One region of the Saccharothrix lopnurensis genome, then DNA from elsewhere that is predicted to be linked to it. Evidence: riboswitches for the same ligand, from Rfam matches in the RefSeq annotation. Region 1 holds a riboswitch; each other region holds the start of a gene.
The links. Region 1 has a riboswitch for cobalamin ahead of ACFP3R_RS19755 (prenyltransferase/squalene oxidase repeat-containing protein). Riboswitches for the same ligand answer to the same signal wherever they lie in the genome.
Positions count from the first base shown of each region.

Region 2: it holds a riboswitch for cobalamin, as region 1 does, so the genes downstream of both, ACFP3R_RS20865 (hypothetical protein) here and ACFP3R_RS19755 (prenyltransferase/squalene oxidase repeat-containing protein) in region 1, are expected to answer to the same signal.
Region 3: it holds a riboswitch for cobalamin, as region 1 does, so the genes downstream of both, ACFP3R_RS06385 (CbtB-domain containing protein) here and ACFP3R_RS19755 (prenyltransferase/squalene oxidase repeat-containing protein) in region 1, are expected to answer to the same signal.

Region 1 covers NZ_JBHSQO010000019.1:28,729-36,818, forward strand. The annotation lists gene ACFP3R_RS19725 (lysyl oxidase family protein) at 1-955, shown strand, start outside; gene ACFP3R_RS19730 (GNAT family N-acetyltransferase) at 1,091-1,240, opposite strand; gene ACFP3R_RS19735 (DoxX family protein) at 1,701-2,270, shown strand; gene ACFP3R_RS19740 (GNAT family N-acetyltransferase) at 2,396-2,878, opposite strand; gene ACFP3R_RS19745 (superoxide dismutase) at 3,379-4,008, shown strand; gene ACFP3R_RS19750 (SAM-dependent methyltransferase) at 4,119-4,640, shown strand; cobalamin riboswitch at 4,901-5,037, shown strand; gene ACFP3R_RS19755 (prenyltransferase/squalene oxidase repeat-containing protein) at 5,095-6,093, shown strand; gene ACFP3R_RS19760 (ABC transporter substrate-binding protein) at 6,128-7,042, opposite strand; gene ACFP3R_RS19765 (ECF transporter S component family protein) at 7,056-7,907, opposite strand; gene ACFP3R_RS19770 (ABC transporter ATP-binding protein) at 7,904-8,090, opposite strand, start outside.
Region 2 covers NZ_JBHSQO010000020.1:129,495-136,678, reverse strand. The annotation lists gene ACFP3R_RS20870 (choice-of-anchor P family protein) at 171-1,889, shown strand; gene ACFP3R_RS20865 (hypothetical protein) at 1,940-2,314, opposite strand; cobalamin riboswitch at 2,425-2,547, opposite strand; gene ACFP3R_RS20860 (hypothetical protein) at 2,720-3,235, opposite strand; gene ACFP3R_RS20855 (ribonucleotide-diphosphate reductase subunit beta) at 3,665-4,735, opposite strand; gene ACFP3R_RS20850 (ribonucleoside-diphosphate reductase subunit alpha) at 4,732-7,184, opposite strand, start outside.
Region 3 covers NZ_JBHSQO010000004.1:257,689-265,778, forward strand. The annotation lists gene ACFP3R_RS06360 (ArsR/SmtB family transcription factor) at 1-435, shown strand, start outside; gene ACFP3R_RS06365 (MFS transporter) at 432-1,730, shown strand; gene ACFP3R_RS06370 (PAC2 family protein) at 1,679-2,575, opposite strand; gene ACFP3R_RS06375 (HAD family hydrolase) at 2,729-3,394, shown strand; gene ACFP3R_RS06380 (CbtA family protein) at 3,452-4,189, opposite strand; gene ACFP3R_RS06385 (CbtB-domain containing protein) at 4,201-4,386, opposite strand; cobalamin riboswitch at 4,412-4,586, opposite strand; gene ACFP3R_RS06390 ((2Fe-2S)-binding protein) at 4,636-5,292, opposite strand; gene ACFP3R_RS06395 (LysE family translocator) at 5,312-5,941, shown strand; gene ACFP3R_RS06400 (GNAT family N-acetyltransferase) at 5,948-7,132, opposite strand; gene ACFP3R_RS06405 (GNAT family N-acetyltransferase) at 7,216-7,659, shown strand; gene ACFP3R_RS06410 (phosphoribosyl-ATP diphosphatase) at 7,726-7,989, shown strand; gene ACFP3R_RS06415 (AEC family transporter) at 8,054-8,090, shown strand, end outside.

The DNA of each region.
Region 1 (8,090 bases):
CCGGGTCGCCTTGGCCGACGCGCAGATCGGCACGTCGCGCTCCGTGTGGCTGCCCAAGACCACCGCCCGCTACACCGTCTACGTCTTCCCGAACCCGTTCGTGCCCGAGCTGGCGTCCCGCCTCGTGCGCTACGAGGGCCGGGTGGAGAACGAGGACTCCCGCGTCGACCCCGTGCCGCGTGACCTGCTGCCCGACCTGGAGGCGTTGCCGCAGCGCTTCGCGACCTTCGACACACCACCGCCGTTCTTCGGCGACGAGGCCGAGCCGGGCTCGTCGTGCTTCCGCAGCGAGGTCGAGGAGCAGGGCGCGCGCCGGTGCCTGCGGTTCGGCCAGGCCATGGCCAACACCGGTGACGGTCCGGTGGACGTCCGCTACGGCACGCCCGCCGGGCAGCGGCCGCACGAGGTGCCCGGCGCCCAGCGCGTCCACCGCTCCGACGGCACCTTCACCGACGTCCCGTCCGTGGGCGCCATGCACTACCACCCGATCCACTCGCACTACCACTTCGCGGACTTCTCCGTCTCCGAGCTGTGGGCCGTGGACGCCGCCGGTCGGCCGACCGGAACCGCCCCCGCCGCCACCGGGAGGAAGAACGGCTTCTGCATGGCCGACACCGAGCTGGTGTGGTGGGACCGGAAGGGCAACGCGCCGCAGACCTACCCGGCACCCCGCTGCCTGGACCCCGAACCGAACTCGCCACCCGGCGTCGACGCGTTCAAGAACGGCATCTCCCGGGGTTGGGCCGACGAGTACTGGTGGGCGCTGCCCGACCAGATGATCGAGGTGGGCGACCTGACGGACGGCACGTATGCCCTCGTCACCCGCATCGACCCCGCGAACAGGCTGCGCGAACTCGACGAGGGCGACAACTGCGTGCGCGTGCCCATCACGCTGACGGGCCTCGCCACCGGCACGCCGACAGCGGCGCTGGGGAGCCCCGCCGTGCCCTGCTGAACACCGACGTGGCCGGCGAGGTGCTCAGTCGGTCGAGGACGGCTCCCGCGGGTGGGTCGCGGCGGCGATCGTTCGGGTGCGGCGGTGACCGGAAGGCCCGTGGGTGGCGGTGGTCGTGCCGCGGCGGAGTTCGGATCAGCCGGTCGCGCCTCCCGGGCGTCGCAGGTCCAGCCACATGACGCGCAGGCCGACGTGCCCCAGGGTGGGGTGGCGGAACGCTCCGGGGGCGGTGCCGAGGGTGACGAACCCGAGGCTCTCGTACAGGTGGACCGCGGCCGTGTTCACCTCGACGACGGCGTTGAACTGGACCGCCGCGAACCCTCGCCGGCGCGCCCAGCAGCCAGGTCCGCCTCGCGTCGACCTCGCTCATGTCGGGGTCGTAGGGAAGAGCCCGCTGCCCGGTGATGACGTCGTGGATGATCGGCCAGATCCGGGGCCAGTCGTCTTCACGGGCCTCGCGGATCGTGACGGCCGGCACCACGCGGTGCCGGTGATCGGGCACGTCGTTCACCGCCGAGGCGCGGAACTCGGTCATGGGGCCGGTGCGATCCAGGACTGCACCCGCCGAGCCGGTGGGTCGCCGCGCCCGCCGGGGTCGACTTCCTCGGGTGGGCAGGCCGGACGCCGTGATCAGCACGGGAACCTCCCGGCCAACAGCGGTTACGGAAAGTGATGCAAAACAGGCAAATCGGTTACTCTGGGCTGTAGTAGACAGGCAAGTTAGCTTAGCCTAAGTTAACCGATCGTGTCTGAACCCTCGCTGACCGAACCCGGTCCCCTGTCCACCGCCAAGTCCACGCTCGGGACAGACCTGGGCCTGCTCATCCTGCGCGTCGTCCTCGGTGTGATCTTCATCGGCAAGGGGGCGGAGAAGCTCTTCGGCGCCTTCGGCGGCCCCGGCCTGGAGGGGTTCGCCCGCCAGCTCGACGCCCCCGGTGACAGCGGATGGGGGTTCCACGGACCCACGATGCTGCTGTCCTGGGTGTCCGGCCTGACCGAGTTCGGCGGGGGCGTGCTGATCCTGCTCGGCCTGTTCACCCCGCTCGGCGCCGCCGCGCTGCTCGGGATGGCCATCAACCTGCTCGTGCTCAAGTGGGGCGCGCCGCTGCTGCCCAACCCCGGGCGCAACATCGCAGTGGACGTGATGCAGGCATCGATGATCCTCGCCGTCCTGTTCGCCGGGTCGGGCCGGTTCGCCGTCGACTCGACGTTCGGGCTCGGCCGCCGCCTCCAGCGCGATCCCGTGCGCTACGGCCTGGCCGGGTTCGCGCTCGCCGTGGTCGTGGCCACCGGGGTGCTGGTCATCTTCCGCTAGCCCCGTCTTTCGCACGTGGGGTGAGTGGGGCGCTCCCCGGCGGGGCGGCGTGATCGGTTGGTTTCACCGGAATGGCGAGAGCAACGGGGTGGGCCGGAGCCTGCGACACCGGCCCACCCCGTTGCTCAGAGTGCCTTCGTGTAGTTGACGTTCGGGAACGGCGTGAAACCGAGCGACTCGTACAACGCGCGCGCGGGAGAGTGGAAGTCGTCCCCGCCGGTTCCGATGGAGACCACGGCCATCCCGGCAGCCCTCATGTGCGTCACCGCGTGCTCGACCAACGCCTGCCCCACCCCGAGGCGCCTGTGTCGTGCTGCCACCGCGAGGATGTCGACCTCTCCGTGCCGCTCGGCATCCTGGGTGATCCAACCGATGTAGCCCGCCACCTGCTCATCGACCCGTGCGACGGCGGCGAACCTGCCGTGCTCCGGATCGTGCACGGCGCTGAGGTGGCGTCGGTAGTCCTCCTTCCAGTCCCCGTGCCGGTTCATGAACACGGGATCACCGACGACCGGGCGGAAGGAGTCCTCGTAGAACGGCCTGAAGACATCGATCGTCAGGTCGAGAACCGCGGGGAGATCCTCGGTACGCAGTGGACGGATGTCCATGGGAGTGCGCCTTTCGCTGAGAGCGGGAACCCGGGAGTCGTCGCCCGACCCGGGAACCACGACGGCCCCGTCTCGTGGCCACCACCGGATACGCGTGCGACCTGCCGCGAAGCACTCCGTGCCGGCCACCGAGCTTCCCCGACGACCCGAGGCAGCTGTTGCCTGGCTGCGGCCGGTGCCGCCGGGATGGTAGCCGGTTCGGTCCGGGCGGTGTGCCGAGCGGTGTCGTTCTCGGCCTCGTCGCGGGTGCGCCAGGACCGTCGCTGGACCAGTTCGACCTTGAACGTGGAGAAGACGTTCTCCATCAGGGCGTCGAGCCGCCGATCGATTCCGCCGAGGGCGGGATTCCGTTGTCCGTCAACCGTTCGGCGAACCTCATAGCCGTGTGGGTGGACCGGGGTCCGGTCGCCATCACCCGGGTTCGGCACGTGGCCGAGTTGCCACAAAGTTGTTCTTGCTAGATAGTGGCAACAACCCACCACGGAGTTCCCGGAGAGCTGATGAGCCAGTACGTGCTGCCGGACCTGCCCTACGACTACGCGGCGCTGGAGCCCGCGATCACGGGCGAGATCCTGGAGCTGCACCACAGCAAGCACCACGCCGCCTACGTCAAGGGCGCCAACGACAGCCTCGAACGGTTGGCGGAGACGCGGGAGAAGGAGGACTTCTCGGGCATCGTCGGCCTGGAGAAGACCTTCGCGTTCAACCTGTCCGGGCACGTCCTGCACACGATGTTCTGGGACAACCTGAGCCCCGACGGCGGCGACCGCCCCGACGGCGAGCTGCGGGCGGCCATCGACGAGCACTTCGGCTCGTTCGACGCCTTCGCCAAGCAGCTCTCCGCCGCCACCACGCTGGTGCAGGGCTCGGGCTGGGGCGTGCTGGCCTGGGAGCCGTTGTCCGGGCGCTTGGTCGTGGAGCAGGTCTACGACCACCACGGCAACGTCGGCATGAACACCACCCCGGTGCTGGTGTTCGACGCCTGGGAGCACGCCTACTACCTCCAGTACCGCAACGTGCGCCCCGACTACGTGCAGAAGCTGTGGTCGCTGGTCAACTGGGCCGACGTGACCCGCCGCTTCGACGCCGCCCGCGCCGGCGGCTCCGGGCTGGTCGCGCCGTCGAAGTAGCCCTCCGAAGACCGGCAGTGGGTGCTCCGACAGACCACGCACTGCCACCGTGCCCCTGCCTCTCGCAAGAGGCGGGGGCACGGCTCTGGACGCGGTCGCGGCGCGCGGACGTGTGCGAGCGGCTGATCGCCGAGCACCCGGGGTCCGGTGAGACCGGCGCGTTCCTGGTGTGGGGCGATCCGGCGCTCTACGACAGCGTCATCGCCGTGGTGGACGACGTCCTCGCGCGCGGCACCACCGGGTTCGACGTGCGGGTCGTGCCGGGCATCAGCATCATCTCGGCCCTGGCCGCGCGCCACCGCACCACGGTCGACCAGGTCTCGGTCGCGGTGCGGATCACCACCGGCCGCCGGCCGGCGCGGGGCTGGCCGGAGTGCGTGGACGACGTCCTGGTGGTGCTCGACTCCCGCGACGCGTTCCCCGGGTTCGTCGACGAGCCCGGGGTGACCGTCCACTGGGGAGCCTGCGTCGGCACGCCCGACGAGATCCTGATCGCCGGACCGCTGCCCGAGGTTGCCGACCGGATCATCGAAGCGCGCGAACGGGCCCGTGCCGCCAAGGGGTGGATCATGGACAGCTACCTGCTGCGCCGCCCGGCGGGCCGGTCGACCGCGCCGAACACGTCGGCGTAGAACGGGGTGTCCGGCGGCTCGACCGGTGCGGGCCGGCCGTGGACCACCCCGGCGACCCCGTCGCCGCGCCGGGCGAGGACGAGCTGGTCGCCGCCGCTGCGCGGAGGCGGGTATCCGCCGCACCTACCGCCTGGCCCGGCGACGGGCGGTCGTCGCCTCCAGGACCGTCGAGGTGTGACCGCGCGGTGCGCGGAAGTCGTTCCCGCGCACCGCGTTCGCCATTCCGAAGCGCCGGATGGCCGATTGACCCGCGAGCCGGGGGTGACAGGCTGGGCGGGTCAACCGAATACGCGCGGTGCGGGGGAAGTCCGGTGTGAATCCGGCGCTGACCCGCAACGGTGTGCCACCCCTCCAAAGGGTTGGCGAGCCCGATTACCCGCTCCGCGCGGCGCACCAACTCCTGTCGTGGCTCGCGGGAAAGGGTTCATCGTCCATGAGACGTCGTGTTCTTGCTGTGCTCGCACTGCTGTGCGGCCTGTCGCTGCTCGTCCCGTCCACCGCCTCCGCCGTACCGGCGACGCACAACCGGGCGGACGCCGCCGCCGGGTGGCTGGCCCGCCAGATGGTCGACGGCGAGCGCTTCGAGGTCGACTTCGGCGGCGTGCTCCACCCCGACGCGGGCCTGACGATCGACGGGGTGTTCGCGTTCGCCGCGGCCCGCACCGCCGATGACCACGCAGATCGCGCGATCGCCTGGTTGTCCCAACCCACCGTCACCAGCGGGTACGTCGGTGATGGCGGGGAGGCGTACGTGGGCGCGCACGCCAAGCTGCTGCTCGCCGCCCAGGTCGCGGGGGCGAACCCGGCCTCGTTCGGCGGGGTGGACCTGCACGCCGGGCTGCTGGCGCTGCTCACCCCGTCCGGCCGGTTCTCCGACAACTCGGCGTTCGGCGACTACAGCAACGCCTTCAGCCAGTCCCTGGCCCTGCTGGCGCTGGACCGCACCTCCGCCGGCGCGCCCGTCCCGGCGGTGGACTTCCTGGTCGGCACCCAGTGCCCGGACGGCGGCTTCCCGCTGGACCCGGCGGCCACGCCGTGCGTGAGCGATGTGGACTCCACCGCGATGGCCACCCAGGCGCTCCGGGCCGTGGGCCGGCCGGGCAAGGCGCAGCAGGGCCTGTCCTGGCTGGTGGGCGTGCAGCACACCAACGGCGGCTTCGGCGTGGGCACCAACCCGCCCAACGCCAACAGCACCGGCCTGGCCCGCCAGGCGCTCAAGGCCGGCGGCCGCGACGCCGCCGCCCGCAAGGCCAAGCAGTTCCTCAAGTCCCTCCAGGTCGACTGCGCCGGCCCGGTCGAGCAGCGCGGCGCCGTCGCCTGGCAGGCCACGGGCTTCGACCCGGCCACCGCGACCCGCGCCACCGCCCAGGCGGTCCTCGGGCTGGCCGACGTCGGGCTGGCCGACCTGCACAGCGGCGGCAAATCCGGCGCTCCCGTCCTCGCCTGCGCCTGACGTCACCGGTAGCCGCCACCCGACCGGGTGGCGGCTACCCCGCCGTGAGCGTCACCCGGCGGGCCTCGGCAGGACTCACGGGCTCACCCACCGCGACGTCGTGGAGCACGTGGGCCAGTACTTCCGCGCCGCGCACGACGCGTGGGCCGGGGCGGTTGAAGTAGGCGGGACCGTCGAGCACCCACACCTCGCCGGTGCGCACAGCGGGCAGCTCCGACCACCCGGGCCGGCCGGTCAGCACGTCCAGTTCGGACAGCGTCCGCTCCGGGGACAGGCCGCACGGCATGAGCAGCACCACGTCGGGGCGCGCGTCGAGCACGGCGGACCACTCGACCGGGGAGGTGTGCTCGCCCGCCCCGGCGAGCAGCGGGTCACCACCCGCACGGGTGACCTGCTCGGGCACCCAGTGCCCGGCGGGCCACACCGGGTCCAGCCACTCGACCGCCGCCACGCGCGGCCTCGCCCGCCCGGCCACCGCCGCCGCGACCGCGGCCAAGCGGGCCTCCAGCGCGGTGACGCGCTCCTCGGTGTCGTCGACGCCGAGCAACCCGCCGACGCGGCGCACGCAGTCCAGCACGCCCGCCGTCGTGCGGGGCTCCAGGCTCACCACGCGCGGGCCGACGTCCATGACGCGCACGGCGTCGGTGACCCGCTGGTAGGACACCGCGCACACCTCGCACAGGTCCTGGGTGAGCACCACGTCCGGGGCGAGTTCGGCGAGCAGGTCGGAGTCCAGCGAGTACAGCGACGACCCCCGGTGGCCCCCGACCGCGGCGGAGATCTCCCGGCTGCTCAACCGATCGGGGTCCAGCCCGGTCGCGGTGACCACGGGCACCGACGCGACCTCGGCGGGCCAGTCGCACTCGTGGGTGCGCCCCACCAGGTCCCCCACGCGTCCCAGTTCCGCGACGATGTCCGTGGCGGCGGGCAGCAACGACACGATTCGCATCGGCCCAGGGTAGTCAGCGGCCAGGCGCTCCGAGGTCGCCGAAGGTGGGCAGCAGCCCGTGGGAGCCCTTGCGGGAGGCCCGGCGCAGCGTGGCCAGCACCGCCGGGCCCAGCACGAGGATCGCGATCGTGTTGGTGATCGCGCGGCCGGTGTCCCACCCGGCGGTGGAGGTGAGCAGGGTGAAGACCGCGAACCGGTGCAGGTTCTCCAGCACGGGCGCGCCGGGCACGTAGGAGATGTGGCCGTCGTGGTAGTCGACCTCGGCGCCGGTGATGAACGGCCAGAACCACAGGTTCATCAGGAACCCGAAGACGTAGGCCACCACGATGCCGTAGGCGACGAGCACGGCGATCTCCGCCTTGCCGGTGACGCGGCGGGGCAGCAGGCCCGCTCCCGCGCCGATCCAGGCGGAGCAGAGCATCTGGAACGGCAGCCACGGCCCGACCCCGGCGGTGAGCAGCGCCGAGGCGAACAGCGAGGTGCAGCCGAGCACGAAGCCGAACCCCGCGCCGAAGACCCGTCCGGCGAGCACGAGCAGGAAGAACACCGTTTCGATGCCCGCCACGCCCGCGCCCAGCGGGCGCAGGGCGGCGTTGACCGCGGACAGCACGCCGAGCAGGGCGAGGGCCTTGGCGTCCATGCCGCCCTCGGACAGCTCGGCGAGCACGATGACGATGATCACGGGCAGGATGGCCAGGAAGATGAACGGCGCGTCGGGCCCGTGCTGCGTGGACTGCGGCTCGACGCGGACGAGCAGGGGCCAGAGGAACATCATCAGCCCGGCGAGCGAGGCCAGCGCGAGCACGGTGGCGGAGCGGGGGCCGATGCGCACGACGCGGCCGGCGTCGGCCCAGTCGCGGATCACCGCGCCACCCCCGCCAGCGCGGCGCGCACCTCGTCGACGGTGAGCCAGTCCGGCCCGAGCACCTTGGCGACCTGGGGCGCGAAGGCGGGGGAGCCGCCCAGCACCTCGGCGGTGGGTCCGTCGGAGACGACCTCGCCCTCGGCCATGACCACCACCCGGTCGGCGATCCGGGCGACGAACTCC
Region 2 (7,184 bases), on a different contig from region 1:
CCCAAGCCCAACAGCGGTCACCCAGGTGGTCGACCCACACCGAACCTGGGGCGATCAGGTGAGCACACGCGGCCAAGTGGGTGCCGACCCACTCCCCGCGCTAATGCACTCCCGTACGGCAACGACGGAACCGGTGCTCGACGTTCCGCCCCGACCAAGGGAGTTCATCGGTGACCACCTCATCACCCACCCACCACCGGCGCAGGCTGCTGCCGGCCATCACCGCGGCACTGACGGCCGTGCCGTTGTCGGTTGCCCTCGCCGCCGTCCACCCCGTCACCGCGACGGCGGAGCCCGGTGTGCCGCAGGCGCCGGTGGTGGTGTTCGCGGAGGACTTCGAGAACGGTCAGGGCACCACGCCCGCCCTGCTCACCGCCTACACCGGCTTACCCCCGGTCAACCAGACCTACGACGCCGACCCCGCCTGGCTGACCGCCTGCAACGGCTGGCTCGCCTCGCTCCAGCAGTCCACCACGCCACCACCCGGCAGCGGTTGCGGCAGCGGCGACTGGCAGGCGGTCCGGACCATGGCCGGAGCCCTGGGGCAGTGGGCGGGCGGCGACCCGGGCGCCAACCACGCCGTCACCGCCTACACCGCGGGCAACCCGGGCGCGGGCAAGGTGCAGTTGGCCACGGAGCAGCCCATCCCGCTGGCGGCGCCCGACCGGTTCCTGACCTTCTCGGTGGACGCGGCCGAGCGGAACTGCTTCGCCAACCACGCGCTGTTCGAGTTCTACCTGGTCGACGGGGCCACCGCGATCCCCACCTTCACCACCCCGATCGAGCCCTGCGCCAACCCCTCGACCGTCATCGGCGGCACCGCCGTGGGCACCTACACCAGCGACCGGCCCGTGCTGTTCGGCGGCTCGTCGGTGGGGGTGCGGCTGGTCAACGCCCAGGCCAGCGGCACCGGCAACGACGCCGCGTTCGACAACGTCCGCGTCCTCGACGTCACCCCGCAGCTGGACGTCGCCTACGGCCCCTCCCCGGTCGAGGTCGGGCAGACGTCCACCCTGGTCCTCACCGTCACCAACACCGCCGAGCTGGCGGTCAAGGACGGGTGGGCGTTCACCGCCGACCTGCCGACGGGCCTGACCGCCACCGCCCAGCCCACCACCGACTGCGCCGACGCCACCACCTCCACCGCGGCCGGCGCGGTCACCGCCACCGGCGGCCTGGCCACCGGTCAGGTCTCGTGCACGATCTCCGTTCCGGTCACCGCCGCCCGCGCCGGCACCTACACCACCTGCGCCGCCGACGTCACCGCCCGGGTCGGCCTCAACGCGCCGGGGTGCGCCTCGGTGCGCTTCACCCCGCCGGTGCTGGTGTTCGACGCCCACGCCCACGGCGGCAGGCTGACCGCACCGCTGGTCGGCGTCGGCCCCCTCGCGCCGTCCGACCTGAGCTGCACCACCCAGCCCGGCCTCGACGTGGACCAGCTGCTCGGCGCGGGCCTGCCGGGGATCGGCTCGCTGGGCGTCGTCGACACCGAGGCGCGCGGCGTGGTCGACGGCGACGGCGAGCGCACCGCCACCGCGCACGCCCGCACCGCCGGCGTCTCCCTGCTGGGCGGCCTGGTCACCGCCGACGAGATCCGCGCCAGGGCCGCCGCCGACGAGGACGCCACCGGCGCGGTCACCACCGCGGGCGGCGTCGAGCTGGTCAACCTGCGCGTCAACGGCGTGCCCGTGGTCAACCCCGCGGTCGACCTGACCATCACCATCCCGCTCGTCGCCACGGTCGTGGTCAACGAGCAGCGGTCCCTGGCGGGTGGCGCCGGCATCGCCGTCAACGCCCTGCGCGTCCGCCTGCTCACCGGCACCGAACTCGTGATCAGCCACGCGAGGGTCACCCTGACCCGTCCCGGCGCCCCCTGCCCGACCAGCTGATGCCGCCGGGTGGGGCGGCGGACACCACCGCCCCACCCCGGTGTCGTCGTTCAGGTCGTGCGCGGTGGGGTGCGCGCGTTCGGCGGTGTCACCACCCTGTCCCGGAGCGAGGCCGGTGGTGGCGCGACACCGGGGCCGCCGCCGCTGATCCAGTCGATCACCTCGCGCAGTGCCCTGTCGTCGAGGACCCGCCCCAGCCACAGGGGTTTGGCGCCGGCGGCGCGGGCGGCGGGCGAGGGGTGGACGACCAGCAGGTTGGAGTGCGCGCAGGCGTCGAGGCAGTCGGACAGGCGGACCTCGGCGGTGCCGTCGAGCGCTTCGCGCAGCACGCGCACCTGCCCGTCGTGGTCGACCTGCGGGTGCTTGCGGGTGGTGCCGCAGCAGCACCCCCGGCAGACGGTGACGCGCGGGCGGTCCTCAGGCACGGTCCACCGCCCGCGCGATGGGCAGTGGTGGTTTTGACGACGTCAGGCGCATGGTGGAGCCGCCCTCTCTCGGGGAGATCCGCCCCGGTGGGTGAGGAGGCGACGGCGTGAGTCTCCTGACTCCCGGATCGACGCTCGTCCCGGCCTTCCCACCCCGGGTGGGGCGGTGGCCGCGGCGGGATCTGCTCCCCGGTCACAGTGGCGGGACCGTGCCGGAATGTCACCGGCTTCCTCGTCCGCCGTCGCCTGTGGTCGTCCGGATTGTGGCAACGAACCACCCGCGGTCCGCGCCGAGGTGACCGGTCTCACCAGAGTCGTCCGGGCCCGACGCGTCCGGGCCGCGGTCGGCGCGCACCCCGGCGGTGGTGGCGGGGCGGACCACCCGCCACCACCGCCGGGGGCGGGTCAGATCAGGTAGGTGGAGATGTCGCCGCAGGTGAGGGGGCCTGGTTCGGGGACGGGGGTGATGGCGGTGTGGCAGACCTGGACGGTGACGCGGTCGATGGGCACCGGGGTCGGGGTCGGGACGAGCGGGACGGTGAGCACGAACTCGAACTTGGACGCGCCGGTGGTGCTCTGGCGTTCGGTGTCGACCACGGTGCGGCCGTGGTAGGCGGTGAACACGGCCACCGCGACGGTGCGGGTGGGCGGGGCGCAGGGGGTGGTGTCGCGCAGCGCCACCTCGCCGGTGACCTTGACCGCGGTGACCGGCGAGGGCGACGGGTCCGGCTGCGCGTTGCGCCAGGCCAGTTGGCCCGCGGTGTGGCTGCTCAGGCAGCGGTCGGTGTGCTCGGCCTTGAACGCCACCGACGCCGCGGCGGGGTCGGCGCCCGCGCCGCCGGTGAGGGTGAGGGTGGTCGCGGCGACCGCGAACGACGCGGCGACAGCCCGGCCGAGCCGGGGTAACAGGGGTGACTTCATTCGAGCGGACTCCTTTGTCCTCGCTTCGACTCTTCACCGGTACGCGCCCGCCGGCGGTCCCGGAGGAGGAGGTGCGTCGTGCGGTCGACGCGGACCGGCGGGCTTCGCGGCGTCGCCCCCTGCCGCGGCCGGCCACCACCGCCGGTGCGGTGCGGTTCGGCCTCGACGGGGACGAGCGCGCCGGGACTGCGCGACCCATCTCCGCCTCCTGCGGAACGCGGTGGGCTGAGGAAATGGTTACCGGTGGTGCTCGACCGTGGCAATCCGGCAGCGGAATGCAATTGCGGAGTTCGCCGGGCCCGTGTCGTGGCGAGGCGGGATCGGCGACGCGCCCGAAGGCGGCAACCGCCGCCCGGGGACACGATCGGGTGGATCAGCGCCGGCGCGGGGGAGGGGCCGGGTCGCGCACCACGCGACCCGGCCGGTGGCTCAGTCCCAGTCGAGCGTGGAACCCGAGGCGTACTCGGTGACGCGGGTCTCGAAGAAGTTCTTCTCCTTCTTCAGGTCGATGGCCTCCGACATCCACGGGAACGGGTTGTCGGTGGGGCCGAAGACGGGCGCGAGACCGAGTTGGGCGCAGCGGCGGTTGGTGATGAAGCGCATGTACTGCTCGCACTGGTCGGCGTTGAGCCCGAGCAGGCCGTTCGGCATGGTGTCGCGGCTGTAGGCGATCTCCAGCTCGCACGCCTCGCCGAGCATGGTGCGGATCTCGGCCTGGAACGCCTCGGTCCACAGCCCCGGGTTCTCGATCTTGATCTGGTTGATCGCGTCGATGCCGAAGTTCAGGTGGATGGACTCGTCGCGCAGGATGTACTGGTACTGCTCGGCGACGCCGACCATCTTGTTGCGCCGCCCGAAGGACAGGATCTGCGCGAAGCCGGTGTAGAACCACATGCCCTCGAACACGACGTAGAACGCGATGAGGTCGCGCAGGAACGCCCGGTCGGTCTCGGGCGTGCCGGTGCGGAACGCGGGGTCCTCCAGGTGCCGGGTGTACCGGAGCGCCCAGGCGGCCTTGTCGGTGATGGAGGGCACCTCGCGGTACATGTTGAACAGCTCGCCCTCGTCCAGGCCGAGGGATTCGCAGACGTACTGGAAGGTGTGGGTGTGCACGGCCTCCTCGAACGCCTGGCGCAGCAGGTACTGGCGGCACTCGGGGTTGGTGAGGTTCCGGTAGACGGCGAGCACGACGTTGTTGGCCACCAGGGACTCGGAGGTGGCGAAGAAGCCGAGGTTGCGCTTGATGGTGTGGCGCTCGTCGTCGGTGAGGCCGGTGGGGGAGCGCCACAGGGCGATGTCGGCCTGCATGGACACCTCGGTGGGCATCCAGTGGTTGGCGCAGCCGGCGAGGTACTTCTCCCACGCCCAGTGGTACTTCAGGGGCAGGAGCTGGTTGACGTCGGCGCGGGCGTTGATCATCGCCTTGTCGTCGACCCGGACGCGACCGCCGTCGCGGTCGATCGAGCCGAGGCCGGTGGTGTCGGGCAGGTTCGTGGTCACTGGCACGCCTCGCAGTCGGGGTCGGTGACGGAGCAGGCCGCCGGCGCGACGGGCTGCACGGCGTTGAGCTTCCCGTCGGTGCCGCGCAGGGTGGACTTCTCCACGCTGGTCGCCGCCGTGGAGCGCAGGTAGTAGGTGGTCTTCAGCCCCTTGCGCCAGGCCAGCCGGTACACCGCGTCGAGCTTGCGGCCGTTCGGGGCGGCGAGGTAGAGGTTGAGCGACTGGGCCTGGTCGAGCCACTTCTGGCGGCGCGACCCGGCCTCGACCAGCCACTCGGAGGAGACCTCGAACGCGGTGGCGTACAGGGCCTTCAGCTCGTCGGGCACCCGGTCGACCGGGGCCAGTGAGCCGTCGAAGTACTTCAGGTCCGCCACCATGGCCTCGTCCCACAGGCCGAGCGCCTTGAGGTCGGCGACCAGGTGCCGGTTGAGGACGGTGAAGTCGCCGGACATGTTCGACTTCACGTACAGGTTGCGGAACAGCGGCTCGATCGACTGGCCGACGCCGCAGATGGTGGAGATCGTGGCGGTGGGGGCGATGGCCGTGGTGTTGGAGTTGCGCATCCCGCCGCGCACCTTCTCCCTCAATGCGTCCCAGTCCAGCGTGGTGGAGGTGTCCACGTCCAGGTCGCCGTCGCGGGCCTCGGCCAGCAGGGCGACGGAGTCGATGGGCAGGATTCCCCGGCTCCACAGCGAACCCTCGAACGACTCGTAGCTGCCGCGCTCGCGCGCCAGGTCGGCCGAGGCGGACAGGGCGTGGTAGCTGATCGCCTCCGTGCTGCGGTCGGCGAACTCCACCGCTCCCGGCGAGCCCGGGACCAGGCGCTGGACGAACAGGGCATCGGTGAACCCCATCAGGCCCAGGCCGATCGGGCGGTGCCGCAGGTTGGACCGGCGGGCCTCGGGGATCGTGTAGAAGTTGATGTCGATCACGTTGTCCAACATGCGCACGGCCGTGGTGACGGTGCGCTCCAACCGGGCCGCGTCCACACCGGCGGCGGTGACGTGGTTGGCCAGGTTCACCGAACCCAGGTTGCACACCGCGACCTCGTCGGCCGAGGTGTTCAGGGTGATCTCGGTGCACAGGTTCGACGAGTGCACCACGCCGACGTGCTGCTGCGGCGAGCGCAGGTTGCACGGGTCCTTGAAGGTGATCCACGGGTGGCCGGTCTCGAACAGCACGGTCAGCATCCGCCGCCACAGGTCCACCGCGCGCACCCGCTTGACCACCCGCATCTCGCCCCGGTCGGCGGCCTCCTCGTAGGCGCGGTAGCGCCGCGCGAACGCGCGACCGTAGAGGTCGTGCAGGTCCGGCACCTCGTCGGGGGAGAACAACGTCCAGTCGGCGTCGGCCTCGACGCGGCGCAGGAACTCGTCGGGCACCCAGTTCGCGGTGTTCATGTCGTGCGTGCGGCGGCGGTCGTCGCCGGTGTTCTTGCGCAGGTCGAGGAACTCCTCGACGTCGACGTGCCAGGTCTCCAGGTAGGCGCAGGCCGCGCCCTTGCGCTTGCCGCCCTGGTTGACCGCCACCGCCGTGTCGTTGGCGATCTTCAGGAACGGCACCACGCCCTGGGACTCGCCGTTGGTGCCCCTGATGTGGGCGCCCATGCCGCGCACCGGGGTCCAGTCGTTGCCCAGGCCGCCGGAGAACTTCGCCAGCAGCGCGTTGTTCCGGTAACCCCGGAAGATGCCGTCCAGGTCGTCGTCCACGGTGGTGAGGAAGCACGACGAGAGCTGCGGCCGGGTGGTGCCGGAGTTGAACAGCGTCGGCGTCGAGGCCATGAAGTCGAAGCTCGACAGCAGCTCGTAGAACTCGATCGCGCGGGCTTCCCGGTCGTCCTCGCGCAGGGCCAGGCCCATCGCCACCCGCATGAAGAACGCCTGCGGCAGCTCGTAACGGGTGCCGTGGTCGTGCAGCAGGTAGCGGTCGTAGAGCGTCTGCATCCCGGGGAAGTCGAACTTCGCGTCGCGCTCGGGCCGGATCGCGGCGGCCAGGCGCTCGACGTCGAAGTTCGCCAGCTCGGGGTCGAGGCGGTCCAGCTCGACGCCCAGCCGCACGTACGCCGGGAAGTGGTCCACGTAGGACGTCCGCCCGCCGGCGCCCTCCACCGGGCGGCCGGCGACGCGGGTCAGCGCCTCGCGCCGCAACCGGTCCAGCAGCAGCCGCGCGGCGACGTAGGAGTAGTTCGGCTCGGTCTCCACCAGCGTCCGCGCGGCCATCACCAGCGCCACGGACAGCTCGTCGACCGTGATGCCGTCGTACAGGGTGCGCCGCACCTCGGCCAGCACGGCCTCCGGCGAGGTGTCCGCCAGGTCCGCGCACGCCTCGCCGACCACGACCCCGACGCGGTCCCAGTCCAGCGGGACGAGTTCCCCGTCCGGGCCCTTGACGCGGAACTCCGGCGCTGAGGGCACGACTTCGCGCGCCTTGGCCCGCTTCTCGCGGTAGA
Region 3 (8,090 bases), on a different contig from region 1:
GCCGAGGCGGTCGGCTCGTCCGCGTCCAACTGCAGCTGGCACCTGCGGCAGCTGGCGAAGTTCGGCTTCGTCGAGCGCGCCGACGCCGCCGGCGGCCGGGACCGGCCGTGGCGGGCCACGTCCGTCGGCTACGAGGTCGGCGGGTTCGACGACGACCCGGCGGTGCGCGCGCAGCAGGACGCGCTGCTGGTGCTCCAGCTCAACGAGGAGAACCGGCTGGCGCAGCGGTTCCTGGAGCGGCAGCACGCGCTGCCGGGGGAGTGGCTGGCGGCGTCCTCGCTGCACGGCTACTCCGTCAACGTGACCGCCGAGGAGCTGACCGGCCTGCTCGGCGCCATCGACGACCTGCTGCGCCCCTACCTGGTGCCCGTGCGCGAGGGCGCGCCCGAGGGCGCGCTGCCCGTCCACGTCGGCCTGCGGGCGTTCCCGCGGTGACCGGGCCGCTGGGGGTGCCCGCGTTCCGCCGGCTGTGGTCGGCCGGGATCGTCTCCGAGATCGGCGACTGGGTGCTGCTGGTCGCCCTGCCGGTGTACGTCTACCAGCGCACCGGCTCGGCGGCGGCCACCGCCACCACGTTCGTGGTCGCGCTGCTGCCGAGCCTGGCGCTGTCGCCGGTGGCCGGCGTGCTGGCCGACCGCTGGGACCGCCGCCGGCTCCTGGTGGTGGTCGCCCTCGCCCAGGCGGTCACCCTGTTACCGCTGCTGACCGGTGACCTGGTGGTGCTCAACGTGGTCACCGCGGTGCAGTCGGGGCTGGCGGCGCTGGGCCAGCCGGCCGTGAACGCGCTGCTGCCCACCCTCGTGCCCCGGGAGCGGGTGGTCGCGGCCAACGGGCTGGTCAGCCTCGGCAACAACCTCGCCCGCCTGGTCGGCGCGTCCCTGGGCGGCCTGCTGCTCGGGCACGCCGGGGTGTCCGGCGTGGTGCTGGTCGACGCGGTGTCGTTCCTGCTCGCCGCGGCGCTGCTGGCCTCGCTGCCCCGCGACCGGGGCCCGGCGGAGGTGGCCGGGCAGGAGGCCGGGCAGCCGGCCGGGCAGGTGGTGCCGCCCTGGCGGGCCTGGGTGGACGGCCTGCGCGAGCTGCGCGGCCCGCTGCGGCCGCTGCTGGCCGTGGTCGTGCTGACGGCGACCGGTCAGGGCCTGTTCGTGGTGCTGTTCGTCGTGTTCGTGACCGAACGCCTCGGCGGCGGCGCGACGGAGGTGGGCCTGCTGCGCGGCGTGCAGGCGGTCGGCGGCCTGGTCGCGGGCCTGCTGGTGGGCGTGTTGTCCCGCCGGTTCGCCCCCGCCCGGCTGATGGGGGCCTCGCTGCTCGCCTACGCGGTCATCGCGGCCCTGGCCTGGAACGGCCCGCTCCTCACCACCGGGTTCGGCTTCTACCTCGCGGTGTTCGTGGTGGTGGGCGCGCCGAGCGTGCTCATCGGGGTCGGCCTGATGTCGGTGCTCCAGCTGTCGACCGCCGACGAGGTGCGCGGCCGGGTGCTGGCGACCTTCCTCGGCCTCTTCGACGCCTGCCAGGGCATCGGCATGGTGCTGGCGGGCGCGCTGACGCCGCTGCTCGGCCTGGGCGCGCTGCTCAACGTCCAGGCGGGGTTGTCCCTGGTGGCGGGCGCGCTGGTGCTGGCGACGCCCTGGGGAGCGCTGAGGTCCGGACCCGGTGAACGCCCGCCCGACCCCGGCGCGGCTCACATGCCCGTCGGCCCGCGCCCCGGCCCGCGCCCGCGCCGCCGCAGGTAGCGCTCGAACTCGGCGGCGATCACGTCGCCGCTGGCCTCGGTGATCTGGATCTCCGCGTCGCCGCGCTCCTCCAGCGCCCGCACGTAGTTGCGCACGTCCTCGTCCTCGTCGGCCATCTCGCTGACCGTGCGCTCCCACTCCTCGGCCTGCTCCGGCAGCGCCCCGAGCGGGACCTCGACGTCGAGCACCTCCTCCACCCGGTGCAGCAGCGCGAGGGTCGCCTTGGGCGAGGGCGGCTGGGACACGTAGTGCGGCACGGCCGCCCAGAACGAGATCGCGGGCACACCGGCCTGCACGCACAGGTCCTGGAACACGCCCACGATGCCGGTCGGCCCCTCGTACCGGGACCGCTCCAGCCCGTACTTCGAGGCCGCCGCGGCGTCGTAGGCGGTCCCGGTCACCGGCACCGGGCGGGTGTGCGGGGTGTCCATCAGCAGCGCGCCCAGCGTGACCACGGTGGTCACGCCCAGGTCCTCGATGTGGCCCAGCAGCTCGCCGGCGAACTTCCGCCAGCGCATGTTCGGCTCGATGCCGTGCACGAGCACCACGTCGGTCGCCGACCCCGGCGGGCGGCACACCGACAGCCTCGTGGTCGGGAATTCCACCCGCCGGGTGACGCCGTCCACCATGCGGACCGTGGGGCGGGTCACCTGGAAGTCGTAGTAGTCGTCCGGATCGACCTCGGCCAGCGGCGTCGCGTCCCACGTGAGTTGCAGGTGCTCGATCGCCGTGCTGGCGGCGTCGCCAGCGTCGTTCCACCCCTCGAAAGCCGCCACCATGATCGGGTTGGTGAGCGGTTTGCTGGGGTCGAAGGGGGTCTGGGCGGCCTGGTCCGGATCGGTCACCGGGCCAGCCTACGACCACGGGCGCGCACCCGACGCCGTAGGCTGGTCCACGCCGGGTCGTGTCCCGCCGCCGCTTCGGGGCGCGCCCGTGCGTCGTGGCCACCCCACCACCGAGGGTCGGGTAGGCGTCGCGTGGAACCGGGAAGGTCGTGGATGACGGTCGAGGCTGTGCTGTGGGACATGGACGGCACGCTGCTGGACTCGGAGAAGCTGTGGGACGTCCCGCTGTCCGAGTTCGTCGGGAAACTGGGCGGCACGCTGTCGCTGGAGACGCGTCAGCTGCTGGTCGGCACGAGCGTGCCCAGGACGATGGCGATCCTGTTCGCCGAGGTGGGCATCGACGACCCCACCGAGGACGAGGTTCGGGACGGCGCGGCGTGGATCGTCCGCCGCACCGAGGAGGTGTTCCGCGCCGGCCTGCCGTGGCGGCCGGGGGCCCGGGAGGCGCTGCGCGCGGTGCGCGACTCCGGGGTGCCGATGGCGCTGGTCACCTCCACCGAGCGCGGGCTGACCGAGATCGCGCTGGACACCCTGGGGCGCGACCTGTTCGACGTGACGGTGTGCGGTGACGAGGTGGACGGGCTGAACAAGCCGCTGCCCGAGCCCTACCTGAAGGCGGCCCGCCTGCTGGGCGTCGACCCGGCGCGGTGCGTGGCGGTCGAGGACTCCCCGACCGGGGTGGCCTCCGCCGTGGCGGCCGGGTGCACGGTCCTGGTGGTGCCGTGCGACGTGCCGGTGCCGGGGGGCGAGCGCCGCGTGTTCCGCGACTCCCTGGTGGGCGTCGACCTGACGACGCTCGCCCCGCTGCCGGGCAGTTGATCCGGGTGGACCGCTGACCTGGCCGGATCGCCGGCCCGGCTGGGCCGCCGGCCCCGGCTACACCGCCGACAGGCGGTCGGCCCGCCGCACCGCCGGGTCGACCAGCAGGCCGAACACCACGCCGAGACCCAGCCACAGCGTGGCGGTCTCGGCCAGGGACGCCAGCCGGAAGTCCCAGAGCACGCCGCTCGGCATGTCCTCGGGGATGGCGTCCGGCGCGGCCGGGAACAGCAGCAGCACCAGCACCACCGCCGCCACCACGGCCAGCGCGACCGCCGTGGTCCGCAGCGGCGGTGACCAGTGGCCGAGGCGGGAGGCCAGCCAGCTCGCCCCGAACGCGACCAGCAGGCCCGAGGCGATCAGCGCCAGGTAGAGCACCGTGCGGTAGCCGACGGTCTCCGGGTCGCCCACCGCGGGCGGGTTCGCCGGGTACTTCACCGCCGGCAGCAGGGCCGCCGCGCCGAACGCCGCCGCCCCCAGCCACACCGCCCGGCTGAACGGCGACCGGTCGGGGAACCAGCGCCGCGACCCGGCGTAGGCGGTGGCGAACAGCGCGCCCACCGCCACCCCGACGATGACCGCGGCCAGCACGCCGCCGAACACCTGCACGCCCCGGCCGACCAGCTCGCCGTGCTCGTGGCCGCCGGCCCCCGGCTCGACGGGCCGCGCCTCCTCGACGGCCAGCGCGGCGCGGATCGGCACCTCGACCACGACCAGCCCGACCAGGCCCGCGAGCAGGCCGGACACCCCACCGGCGGCGAGCCCGCGCACCAGGTGGTCCCTGTAGGTGAGCACGCCGCCCCGCCTCAGTGGCACGGGACGCCGAGCGCGTGGCGCCCGTCGTGGAAGAACTCGTGGAGCGTCTCGGCGGCGTGGCCGATCGCCGCGCCGTTCTCCTGGAGCACCAGCCAGGTCACGGCCAGCGCGACCAGCGCGACGGCGTAGGCCCACCGGGGGACCTGGACTGGGGCGGACTGCGCGGGGCTCGTCATGACGGGCTCCTCCATGCCTCGTGGAAGGTCAACAGGTGCCGTGGCCGGTCTCCTGACTCCCGGATCGACACCGTCCCCGCGTCTTCCCAGCCGCGCGTGCGGCCAGTGACGTGCTCGGCGGGTTGGCTCCCCGGTCACAGTGGCGAGGACCGCGCCGGATTCGCACCGGCTTCCCGTCCACCACGGCGAAGCGAACATAGAGGTCGCCCGTCCCGCCGCACAACCGGCCGGACGTCTTGTCCGCCGGGTTCACCGCAACGCGCAGTCACCGCACTTGCCGCCGCCGTCGAGCCGGTAGTAGAGGCAGCAGCTGCGCCGCCGGAACGCGACCTCGCCGGGGAACGGGATGAAGTCCCCGCAACCCCGCAGCGGGGGTTCGGCGAACAGCTCCTCGCCCAGCGCGACGCACTCCTCCGCGCTCGCCGCCCCGCCGAGCGCCACGAACCGCAACGCCCCCGCCGCCGACGAGGCCGCGTTGCCCCACAGCAGGCCGGGCGCCACCGGGGCGACCGAGCGCACGGCCTCCACCACCGGCGCCAACGACTCGACGATCCCCACGCCCCCGGCCGGCTCCTTGACCCGGACCCGCAGGCCGTCCGCGTCGTAGCGCCACCAGAGGTTGGCGGGCCGCACGTCCGGCGCCGTCCCGCCGACCGCGCGGGCGGCCACCACCGGGGACAGCAGCCGGGCGGTGTAGCTGAGGAAGAACAGCGAGGCGGCGACGCGCCGTTCGGCGGTGCGGTACCGGGCGGCGATCCGGTCCACGGTGGCGGGCAGGGCGGACCCGTCGAGCAGCGCGGCGCCGTCGTGCCAGCCCTCGTCGGGCCGGCCGACGTCGAGGGCGAAGAACGGGCTGAGGCCGCGGATCTGCCGCAGGGTGGTCAGGACTCGGGAGAACTCGGACACGTGGCCTAGTCTGCCGCCCGTGGACGCGCTGGGGTTGGGACTGTCCCTGGGCCTGGCGGCGAGCATCAGCCCCGGCCCCCTGCTGGTGCTGGTCGTGACGTCGGCGCTGCGGTCCGGCCGGCGGGCGGGCGTGCTGGCCGCGTGCGCGCCGCTGCTGTCGGACGCCGCGGTGGTCGGGGTGACGCTGCTGCTGCTCGGGCGGCTGCCGGAGCGGGCGCTGGGCGTGCTCGGCGTGGTCGGCGCCCTGTTCGTGGTGTGGAGCGGGGTGCGGACGGTGCGGGAGGCGCGCACGGCGTCGCTGGAGCCGGGGGCGTCCGAGTCCACGGCCGCGCCGGGCGTCGCGGCGCTGCGCCGGGCGGTCCTGGTGAACCTGCTCAGCCCCCACCCGTGGGTGGCGTGGGCGACCGCGCTGGGACCGCTGACCGTCACCACGTGGCGGGCGTCGACCGGGGCGGGGGTGGCGTTGCTGGTCGGTTTCTACGCGACCCTGGTGGGTGGGAAGGTGGTGATCGCGCTGGTGGTGGCGCGGGGGCGCCGGCACCTGGGCGACGCGGGTTACCGGCGGGCGCTGACGTTCGCCGGGGTGCTGCTGGGGTTGGCCGGGGTCGCCCTGGGCGTCGAGTTCGCGCCCACCCTGTTCGGGGGCTGAGCGCGGCTACGGCAGGTAGAAGGTCAGCACGTCCGACCGCACCGGCGGGAACAGCGTCCGCATCAGCTCCTCCTCCGGGCCCGGGTACACGTCGGGCTGCCGGGCGGTCAGCCCCTCGATCCCGTGCGGCCCGAACAGCAGCGACGCCACCATGTCCGGCGCCACGCCCGCCCCGCCCGCCGCGCCGGGGGCCTGCATCGTGCCACCGACCGCCACCGGCCCCACCTCGCCGCCCGCGAACGGCACCCGCACGTGCGAGCGGTAGAACGACACCACCGCCTCGCCCTCCTCGCCGGCGAACCGCGCCGACGCCGCCAGCCGCGCCCCGAACACCGGCCGCAGGTGCTCCAGCAGCGCCACCGGGTCGGGGACGCGCACGTAGTAGGAGTTCGCCTCGGCCTTCGCCGGGGCCAGGAACGCCTCCAGCGCCGCGCCCGCGACCGTCCCCGGCCGCTCGGTCACCTCGGTCGCCCCGGTCAGGGCCAGCAGCGCGTGCGCGGCGGCCCCGTCCACCGCGGCCACCTCCGCCAGCCGCACCCCCTCCTCCGGCGGCGTGGTCCGGCCCGAGGCGACCGGCACGCCGTCGCGCTCCACCAGCCACTCGGTGCTGCCGCCGCGCTCCACCAGCCACCGCCACAGCGGGGCGGAGTGCGGCATCCGCAGGTCGAACGGGGCCTGCTCGGCGTCCTGGAACCGGGCGAGGACGGGGATGTCGGCGGCGGTCGCCTCGCGCAGGGTGTGGCCGGCGCCGGCCGGTGTGCCCGTCACGTCCCGGGTGGCGGCGTACGGCACGGCGTAGGTGTAGCCGAACTGCCGGTAGAAGTAGGGGATGCCGAGCATGATGTTCACCAGGTGGCCGCGCGCGGCGGCCCGCTCGTGCGCCCAGCCCATCAGCGCGCGCACCGCGCCCCGGCCCTCGTAGCGCCGGTCGGTCGCCACCAGCTCGACCTGGCCCGCCGGGATCTCCAGCCCGCCGAGCACCAGCGTCTCGTCCAGCAGCGTCGCGGTGGACACCACCAGGTCGCCGTCCACGACGACCGCGCACGCCTCCCAGCCCGCGTCCGGGTCCTCCACCACCAGGCGGTGGTCCACGGCGTCCTCGGGCTCGCCCCGGTCGGCCAGCAGCGCGCCGATCCGCTCCAGGTCCTCCGGGCGTGCGGGCCGCAGCACCAGGCCGTCGCTGAGGGTCATCGCCGCAGTGTCCCGGCGGGTGTCCCGCCGCGCCACGGATTTTCGCCGGCGCGCGGGGCCCGCCGTGGCGCACAATCCCGCCCATGACCTGGCTGCCCGCCGACTTCGCCCACCCCACGCGCGTCGACCTCGACGCCGAGCACCACCTGCGCCCCATCCGGGAATCCGACGTGGACATCGACCACCCGGCCGTCATGGGCTCGCGCGAGCGGCTCTGGTCGCTCTACGGCGAGGCGTGGGGCTGGCCGCCCGCGACGATGACCCGTGAGCAGGACCGCGTGGACCTCGCCCGGCACGAGCGGGAGCAGGACGCGCACGAGTCGTTCAACTACGCCCTGTTCGACGCCGACGAGACCGCGCTGCTCGGGTGCGTCTACATCGACCCGGCCGACGACGCCGACGCGCTGATCTCGTGGTGGGTGGTGGACGAGCACGTCGGCACGGACCTGGAGCGCGCGCTGGACGCGTTCGTGCCCCGGTGGATCGCGCGGGAGTGGCCCTTCGCCGAGCCGCGTTACGGGATCTAGCCCTCGGGCCTGATCAGGGGGTCCTGCCGGTCCGCCGCCGTTCGGGGGATGGGAGGATCCGGACCCGTGAAGACCTTCGACGAGCTGTTCGCCGAGCTGAGCGAACGCGCACGCACCCGCCCTGAGGGCTCCGCCACCGCCGCGGCTCTGGAGGCCGGGGTGCACGCGCAGGGCAAGAAGGTGCTGGAGGAGGCCGGCGAGGTCTGGATCGCCGCGGAGCACGAGTCCGACGAGCGCCTGGCCGAGGAGGTCTCGCAGCTGCTCTACCGCGTCCAGGTGCTGATGCTCGGCCGCGGCCTCACCCTCGAAGACGTCTACAAGCACCTGTGACCCCGGCGGCGCGGTCCGGCCCCGGACCGGTCCCGACCGCCGGGCGCCGCCGCGCCGTCCCCTGATGGGCGGGGTGCTCGCCGGGTTCGTCCCCATCTGGG